DNA from 2 places in the Nocardioides sp. NPDC023903 genome. Region 2 is predicted to be linked to the other one. Evidence: riboswitches for the same ligand, from Rfam matches in the RefSeq annotation. Region 2 holds a riboswitch; the other holds the start of a gene.
The links. Region 2 has a riboswitch for cobalamin ahead of AB0F44_RS04310 (iron ABC transporter permease). Riboswitches for the same ligand answer to the same signal wherever they lie in the genome.
Positions count from the first base shown of each region.

Region 1: it holds a riboswitch for cobalamin, as region 2 does, so the genes downstream of both, AB0F44_RS18635 (prenyltransferase/squalene oxidase repeat-containing protein) here and AB0F44_RS04310 (iron ABC transporter permease) in region 2, are expected to answer to the same signal.

Region 1 covers NZ_JBEZZS010000018.1:46,385-50,784, forward strand. Annotated here, with positions in the region: gene AB0F44_RS18625 (energy-coupling factor transporter transmembrane component T) at 1-62, opposite strand, end outside; gene AB0F44_RS18630 (hypothetical protein) at 59-670, opposite strand; gene AB0F44_RS18635 (prenyltransferase/squalene oxidase repeat-containing protein) at 664-1,737, opposite strand; cobalamin riboswitch at 1,803-1,948, opposite strand; gene AB0F44_RS18640 (glycoside hydrolase family 19 protein) at 1,990-2,625, shown strand; gene AB0F44_RS18645 (NYN domain-containing protein) at 2,636-3,400, opposite strand; gene gatB (Asp-tRNA(Asn)/Glu-tRNA(Gln) amidotransferase subunit GatB) at 3,530-4,400, opposite strand, start outside.
Region 2 covers NZ_JBEZZS010000002.1:171,002-175,401, reverse strand. Annotated here, with positions in the region: gene AB0F44_RS04320 (ABC transporter substrate-binding protein) at 1-351, opposite strand, end outside; gene AB0F44_RS04315 (ABC transporter ATP-binding protein) at 348-1,193, opposite strand; gene AB0F44_RS04310 (iron ABC transporter permease) at 1,190-2,239, opposite strand; cobalamin riboswitch at 2,335-2,518, opposite strand; cobalamin riboswitch at 2,607-2,824, shown strand; gene AB0F44_RS04305 (ribonucleotide-diphosphate reductase subunit beta) at 2,972-3,970, shown strand; gene AB0F44_RS04300 (ribonucleotide reductase N-terminal alpha domain-containing protein) at 3,970-4,400, shown strand, end outside.

The sequences.
Region 1 (4,400 bases), on a different contig from region 2:
GCGACGGGGTGCAGATCGCGGGGCAGGTGCGCGACCGCGGCCGTACGGAACAGGGTGCTCATCGCCGGCGCCACCACACGGCACCGGCGACGGTGAAGAGTGCGAGGATCCCCGCGGGCGCGACCCAGGCGGGCAGATGCTCGGGGGCCGAATCTTTCGATTCTTCCGGAAATAACTCCGGCGACGGGCTTGAGGGCGCCCCCACAGCATCCCCAAGCTCCGTCGCCGGAGCGGTAACGACATCGTCGTCTATCCACGTGAACGCAACACCCTGCCCGGAGGTCACGCTGATTTCGGTAACATTTCTGGAGGCATAGCTCCAGGCCGCCGAATCGTCGGTGATCCACAGCGACCAGTACGCGTCGGCAGGCGGCATCTGGGCGCAACCCGCCGCCTTCGGGCGCTCATCGACGCGGCATACGACGCTGGGCATCGAGGTCACATAGGTGAGCGGATGTCCCGCCTTCTCGAAGAGATCGGCGCCGGTGTCGCCCTCCTCGGGCTGGACACAGGTGACCTCAGGCTCGCCACCCAACGCGTTGGGCTCGACGACGACGGTGACGCCGTCGCACGTCTCGGCGGCAGACGATGCGGCGACCGGGACGAGGACGGGTGCGGTGGCCCCGGCGAGGATCGCGAGGGCCACCAACGAGGACCGCAGGATCAGCACGAGCTCTTCGCGGTCGCGTCCTTGGGCAGGAAGACCAGCGACGGCAGCGCCTGAGCGGCGGCGAGGCGGTACATCCCCTCGGACTCCTTGGTCAGGCCCTTGGTGTTGCCCTCGGTCAGCGCGGCGTCGTCATAGGCCACCGCGCCGGCGTCGTCGCCACAGGTCACGACGTGGTCAGCAACCCAGGCTGCCGCCTTCTCCGCGGCAGCGGTCTCACCCGCGCGACCGAACGCCCACCCGGCCAGGCCGGTGGTGTTGGAGTTGGCGATGTTGCCGGTGGCGGCCTTGAACGACCCGTCCTTCGCCTGGGTCTCCTTCAGCCACTCGACACCGGCCTCGACGGCCTTCTCCGCCTCCGGGGACGCAACCCCGGACAGGGCGATCAGCGCAAACGCCGTGGCGTCGGCGTCCGGGACGGCCTTCGGGTCGGCGTCGCAGGTCTGGTCAGCAGCGGCGGGGTCGGCCGTGAAGGTGACCCGGAACCACCCCTCCTCGCACTGCTGCCCGGCCAGGAACTCCGTCGCGGCGGCGGCTTCCTTGCTCTCGGCGTTGTTCAGGGCCCACACGGCGTACGACTGTCCGATGGTGTTGGAGTAGTCGGCCGCCTTCTTGTTCTTGGGGTCGAGCTCGTCGGCGATGCGGCCGTTCTCGGCGACCGTGCCCTCGAGCTGCTTCAGCAGACCGGGGTCGGAGGCGTCGACGTTCTGCTGGAGGACCAGCGCCTTCGCAGTGGCCCCTGCCGAGGTGACCGTGCCGAACCCGGGCGAGGTGTAGGCCTTCTTGTTCTCCATCACGGCCGTGGCGATCGTCGAGATCTCCTCGTCGTAGCCACCGACCTCTGCAAGCGCGATCCCGATGTCGGCGCTGAGCCCGAAGTCGTCGGTGCCGTACTGCGCGTTGCGGGCCACGCCCTCCGGCGCCTGGGCCACGAGCCAGTCGGCCACCGAGGTGGACACCTTGGCGTCGTAGGTGGGCTTCTCCCCCTCCTCGACGGCTTTCTCGCCACAGCCGGCGAGCGAGGTGAGGGCGAGGGCGGCGGCGATGCCACCGAGGACGGTCTTCTTCATGGTTCCTTCCGCGCTGTTCGTCGGGAAGGCCCAGGGCCGACCCGCTGCTTTCCACGACAGCGTCAGGTCAGTACGCGTCCGTCGGCAGGTGCTCCGGCTCGCTCAGGACACTCGGTGCCTGGGCCTACGGTTGCGGGTCAGCGCCGGGATTCGACCGGCTTCCCCCACCACGGCGTGTGTTGATTGAGGCGCCCATCCTATGCCGGGCGAGCCGTGCTTGCGGGATCGCCACCGAGCAGTCACTCTGTCCCCATGCGCCACAGGATTCTCGGCCTTGTCGCAGCATCGATCTCGGCCACCCTTCTCGCCCTCTCCCCGACCACGACGGCCGGCGCCGAGGAGGCACGGACGTCGGTCACGTACGCCGATCTGGTCGCCATGTTCGGCGAGAAGGTCGGCGACCGGAGCACCGTCGAGACCGGACTGCCGAGCCTCAACCGCGCGATGGCCGACGCCGGGATCACCACCGCCTACCGGCAGGCCGCCTATCTGACCACGCTCGCCAACGAGAGCTCCTTCCACCACGACGCCAAGGGCCGCGACAAGCGGAAGTTCACCGGCCGCGGCTACATCCAGCTGACCGGCGAGGCCAACTACACCGACGCCGGGACCTACTTCGACATCGACCTGCGCCGCCGCCCCGAGCTCGCCCGGTCGCTGGACTACAGCGCCCCGATCTCGCGGTGGTACTGGACCGTCGCCCGTGACATCAACCCGCTCGCCGACGCTCTAGACATGGGCAAGGTCAACGCGGCGATCGGCTACCCCTCCAACAAGAAGGAGGACGCCGAGCGCTGCCGCGACTTCAAGGCCGCGCTCGAGCATCTCCACGGGTCGGTGCCCAAGGGCGTCAGATGCGCCCGCCCGGCCTCCGCGCAGACCCGGTAGAGGACGTACGTCATTTCTTGGTGCGCTTGTCGCTGACCGCGATCGCCGAGGTGCCCTCGTCCTTGAGCTCGAAGAGGTCGATCGCCTTGATGAGCTTGGTCCAGGTGGCGTACCCGTAGTTGCGCGGGTCCTCGGAGGACTGGTTGCGGATGCGGGAGACCACGGTGCCGACCAGGGCCCAGCCGTCGTCGTCGGCGGCCGCGGCGATGGAGTTGCGCAGCAGCTGGATCAGCCGGGCGTTGCGCTTCAGCGCCTGCCCGTTGGTCGCCGATGACGACTGCTTGCGAGTACGCGTGGCCCCGGGCTCGGCGTCGACCTCGGTCTCCTCCTCGGAGCTCCCGAGCTTCTCCACCACGGTGAACCGGGTGCAGGCGCTCTTGAACGGCGCCGGCGTCTTCTCCCGGCCATAGCCGTAGACCGCGCGGCCCTTCTCCCGCAGGTAGTGCACCAGCGGCGTGAAGTCGGAGTCGGAGGAGACCAGCGCGAACGCGTCCGGGATCGCCGCGTGCAGCAGCTCGACGGCGTCGATCGCGAGCGCCATGTCGGAGGCGTTCTTGTGGGCGGTCAGGTCGAACTGCTGCATCGGCCTGATCGCGGCGTCGTGCAGCTCCTCGATCCAGCCCTTGAGCTCGGACTTGGTCCAGTTGCCGTACGCCCGCCGGATCGTCACCTCGCCGTACTCGGCCAGGTCGTTCAAGATCTCGTCGATCTTCGAGGCAGGCGCGTTGTCGGCGTCGATGAGCAGTGCGATGCGGAAGGGCTCGGTCACGGTCACGCCGGACAGTCTGCCAGTGCACCCCATCGCCGAGTCGGCTCATCCTGACCAAAACCAACGCCGAGTCGGCGCGTCATGACGCGCCGACTCGGCGGGGTTTGTTGTCAGGACGAGCCGACTCGGCGTGGGTTAGGAGAGCTTCTCCAGGATCAGCTCGCGGACGCGCATGGCGTCGGCCTTGCCGCCGGTCGCCTTCATGACCGCGCCGATGAGCGCACCGGCCGCGGCCTGGTTGCCGCCGCGGATCTTCTCGGCGACCGCGGGCTGGGCGTCGATGGCTTCGTCGACAGCTGCGCCGAGCGCGCCGTCGTCGGAGACCACGGCGAGCCCGCGGGAGTCGATGATCTCGGAAACCGTGCCCTCACCGGCGAGAAGACCCTCGAAGACCTGACGGGCCAGCTTGTCGGTCAGCGTCTTGGCGTCGACCAGCTTCTGCACCTCGGCGACCTGCACCGGGGTGACACCGAGCTCGGCGAGCTCGACGCCACGGTCGTTGGCGCTGCGGGACAGCTCGGCCATCCACCACTTGCGGGCCGCCTGTGCGGAGGCTCCTTCGGCGACCGTCGCCTCGATCAGCGACAGCGCGCCGGCGGCCCAGACGTCACGCATCTCCAGGTCGGAGTAGCCCCACTCGACCTGCAGGCGAGCCCGCTTGTCAGCAGTACGCTCCGGCAGGCTCGCGCGCAGCTCCTCGACCCACTCGCGCGACGGCGCGACCGGGACGAGGTCGGGCTCGGGGAAGTAGCGGTAGTCGTCGGCGTCCGACTTCGGCCGGCCGGCCGAGGTGGTGCCGGTGTCCTCGTGGAAGTGGCGGGTCTCCTGGAAGATCGCCTCCCCCGCGTCGAGGATCCCGGCGTGGCGCGACATCTCGAAGCGTACGGCCCGCTCGACCGAGCGCAGCGAGTTGACGTTCTTCGTCTCGGTGCGGGTGCCGAGCTCGCCGGAGCCCTTCGGGGACAGCGACAGGTTGACGTCGCAGCGCATCGAGCCCTGGTCCATG
Region 2 (4,400 bases):
CGGCTTGACCGCCAGCACGGTCTCCAGGGTCGGCTGGTCATCGCCGACCACCCGGAGCTCGTCGACACGGTCCTGCGGGTAGGCGAGCTCGAGCAGCTGCTTGTCGCGCGCCAGCCCGGTGACGGCGACGAGCTCGTCACGCGCGCCCGCGGCGAGCGCGATCGAGATGATCCCGCCGTCGTACGCATAGAGCTCGGTGACCGGTTCGTCGACCGTCACCTTCTCGCCACAGTTCTCGACGGTGATCGCGGAGTCACCTACAGCACTTGAGCCGGTCGCCTCGGCGCCGCAGGCGGTGAGGAGCGCGGAGCCGAGCGCGAGCGCAGCGAGGCAGGCAAGGCGTGAGGTCATGCCGAGTGGTCCTTCCGGGGATGGATGAGCAGGTGGTGCTGGGCGAGGTGTGGATGAGACACCTGGACGGAGCCGACGCCGAAGTGGAGGTCGACGCTGATGGCGTCGAGGACCTCGGCGGGCGGACCATGCGCCACGACGGTCGCCGGGCCGGTGTCGGGGTCGCTGTCCCGAGGCCTGCCGAGAACCGCCAGCCGGTCGAAGGAGCGGAGTGCCAGGTCGAGGTCGTGGATCGTCGCGACCAGGGTCTCGGCCCGGTCGGCGACGGTCTCCAGCAGCCGCAGCTGCCAGGCGACGTCGAGATGGTTGGTGGGCTCGTCCAGTAGCATCACCGGGCACTCCTGGGCGAGTCCGCGAGCCATCACCGCCCGGCGCCGCTCGCCGCCGGAGAGACGGTCGCACGGGTCGTCGATCCGATCGGCCAGCCCGACCGCATCGAGCGCCGCGCGGACGATCTCGCGCTCCTGCGTTCCGCCTCGAGACCATGGCCGGGTGCGCGGCACCCGGCCGAGTGCGACCATCTCGCCGACGAGCAGCTCGGTCGAGGCGACCTCTTCCTGAGGGACGTACGCCAGCAGGCGGGCGCGCTCGCGCGAGTTGATCTGACCGGTCTCGCGGAGGACGCCGGAGGTGTCGGCGAGGTAGGTGTGGCCTGCGCTCGGCCGCAGCACTCCGGCGAGGATGCGCAGCAGCGTCGACTTCCCGACTCCGTTCACCCCGACGATCCCGAGACTGGTGCCCGCGGGCACGTCGAGGTCGATGTCGCGAAGCACCTCGCGCTCGCCCAGTCGCGCGCCGACCCCGCGTAGCCGCAGCACCGGGCCGACCTCCTGACCGCTCATCCCCCACCTCCGAACCGATACCTGCCGCGACCCAGCAGCAGGAGGAACAGCGGCGCCCCGACGACACCGGTGACCACGCCCAGCGGGATCTCCTGCGGTCGCGCCACCAGTCGCGCCAGGACGTCGACCCACAGCAGGAACAGCCCACCGCCCAGTGCCGCGACCGGGAGGACGACCCGGTGCCGCGCGCCCACGAGCAGCCGGGCCGCGTGCGGCACGATCAGCCCGACGAACCCGATCCCGCCGCTGACCGCGACCAGGACCCCGACCAGGACCGCCAACCCGACGAACAGAGCCGTACGCAGGGCCGCGACGTTCACGCCGAGGGCGGCGGCGGTCTCCGGGCCGGCGGCGAGCGCGTCCAGCCAGCGATGCAGCGCCAGCATCGCCAGGCACAGGACGAGGCTGAGGGCCGCGGGCAGCCACAGCTTCTCCCAGCTGGCGCCGCCGACGCTGCCGAGCATCCAGAACATCACCGAGTTGGCGGCGCGAGGGTCATCGCTCATGAAGACCAGGAACGAGGCGATCGCGGAGAGCCCCGAGGAGAGCACGACCCCGGAGAGCACCAGCCGGATCGGGGTGAGCCCGCCCTGTGCGGTCGCCACGAGCCAGACCAGCAGCGCCGCGCCGATCGCCCCGAGCAGGGCTCCGGTGGAGACTGCGTAGATGCCGAAGCCGGCCAGCGCCCCGGTGGTGATCGCCGCCGTCGCCCCCACCGAGGCGCCGGAGCTGATCCCGAGGAGGAACGGGTCGGCGAGCGGGTTGCGGACCAGGGTCTGCATCCCGGCCCCGGACACCGCGAGGCCCGCGCCCACGACCAGCGCCATCAGCGCCCGGGGAAGACGAAGCTCCCACACGATCACGTCCCACTGCCCCGGCGCAGCACCCTGGAGCCGGTCCCGGACCGCCGCGACGACGTCGGTGACCGGGATCCGCTCAGAGCCGAAGGCGAGGGAGACCACGACGCTGAGGACCGAGGCGATCAGCAGGCCGAGGACCAGCGGTACGAAGGGCACTCTGCGGTTCGCGCCGGCGGCGCGTTTCACGACGGCCCTCCGGCGTGCGGGTGGTGCGCATCGCGGCAGGACGCTTGCACGGCTGTCGGCCTCTCAGGTCTCCTGGAGCCTGATCGCGAGGCCCGTTGACGTACATCTGAGTCGACAGGTTTTCGGACTCGGGTTCAACCGGCGACGCTGCCTTCCCAGGAACTCACGTCCCAGTGGCGCCTAGCGTCGCCGTCGCCCTCACCGCTGCGCGCCAGTCCCGGATTCACACCGGAGTTCCCTGGCATCCATCAGGATGCGTTCGACTCGGGCGACACGCTAGCACGGTGCTCCAGACCGCGTACGCGGCGTTGCCGGCGACACGATCAGACACAAGATCTAGGAAGTTGCATTGGTGTAATTCCCGCATATAGTGGTCCTCGCAGCTGGTTCTTCCTCCTCGGCGACGGGGCGGGAGAGGCAAGAGGGAACCCGGTGTGAGCCCGGGACTGCCCCGCAGCGGTGAGTGGGAACGACCGCCGTCACGAAGCACTGGGAGCAAGCCGGCTCCTGGGAAGCGACGGCCACTAGGACCGAGCACGATCACGCCCACGAGTCCGAAGACCTGCCAGTGCCCACCTCATGGTGGGGTCCGCGACCTCGAGGGAAGGTCAGGGGATCGAGCGAGCACCACGTGACCGGGTCCGCCCGGCGCGCTGCCGCCGTCCTCCCTGCCCCGGCACGGATGCACGAGACATCCAGCGGGCCGGGGGCCCGCGTGAGAAGGGCACGGACATGATCGACACCGAGGGTCTACCGATCCGCACCGAGAAGTCGGCGTACGTCTTCGACTACCCGATGGCCGAGGACCTGGCCAAGAAGCAGCGGAGCATCTTCTGGACCGCCGAGGAGATCCCGGTCGAGAACGACAAGCAGGACTTCCTGGTCAACATGACCGACGCCGAGCAGGCCGCGGTCAAGACCACGCTGAAGCTGTTCACCATCTACGAGCTGATCCTCGGCGGCGAGGTGTGGGGCGACCGGATCTTCCACGCGTTCCCGCGTCCGGAGGTCCAGATGATGGCCAACGCCTTCTCGTTCGCCGAGCTGAACATGCACGCGCCGTTCTACGCGAAGCTCAACAAGGTCCTGATGATCGACACCGAGGAGTTCTACGACTCCTACAAGAACGACCCGGTGCTGGCCGAGCGGATCCAGTTCGTGTGGGACGCGATCGCCGACGAGGACCTGCTCTACGCGCTGAGCGTCTTCACGCTGATGGAGAACTGCGTCCTCTACTCCAACTTCGCCTTCCTCAAGCACTTCCAGTCCGGTGGGAAGAACCTGCTGCAGAACGTGATCAGCGGCATCAACTTCTCCGCCCGCGACGAGAACCTGCACGCCACCGGCGGCGCCTGGCTGTTCAACACCACCCTCGAGGAGTACGCCGCCACCGTCCCGGCCGACAAGTTCGAGGCCGAACGCGACGAGCTCTTCGCCCGGGTCCGCGGCGTCGCCGAGCACCTCTACGCCCACGAGGCCCGGATCGTGGAGATGCTCTTCGACCACGGGCCGATCGCCGGCATCGATCAGGCCGACCTGGAGACCTTCGTGAGGTCCCGCATCGACATGACCCTGGAGAACATGCGGATGGAGCCGCTGTTCAACGTCGAGGTCAACCCGATCGCCGAGTGGTTCTACAGCGGCATCAACGGCACCCAGTTCCACGACTTCTTCCAGGTCACCGGCAACGAATACAACCGCAACATCGGCGAGACGGAGTTCAGCTTCTAATGAGCAACAGCAACTGGGAGGCGCTCTCTGCCGAGCGCAAGGCCCTGCAGGCCGAGGGCATCGTGCCCGCCTTCATGACCACGGCGGGCTACGCCATGTTCAAGGCCAAGTACACCGTCGCCGAGCAGAGCGTCCGGGAGCGCTACGAGACCATCGCCAGCACCGCCGGCGACCTCGCCGACGAGATGTACCCCCGCGAGGACGGCGTCTCCTGGACGGAGCGGTTCTTCGAGGCCATCTGGAACGGCTGGCTCTCCCCGTCGACGCCGGTGCTGTCCAACCTCGGCACCGACCGGGGTCTGCCGGTCTCGTGCGAGGGGTCGTACGTCGAGGACTCGGTCTGGGGCTTCTACGAGACCCTCAAGGAGGCGGCGATCCTCTCCCAGAACGGGTTCGGGACCTCGGCGTACCTCGGCGACGTCCGGCCCCG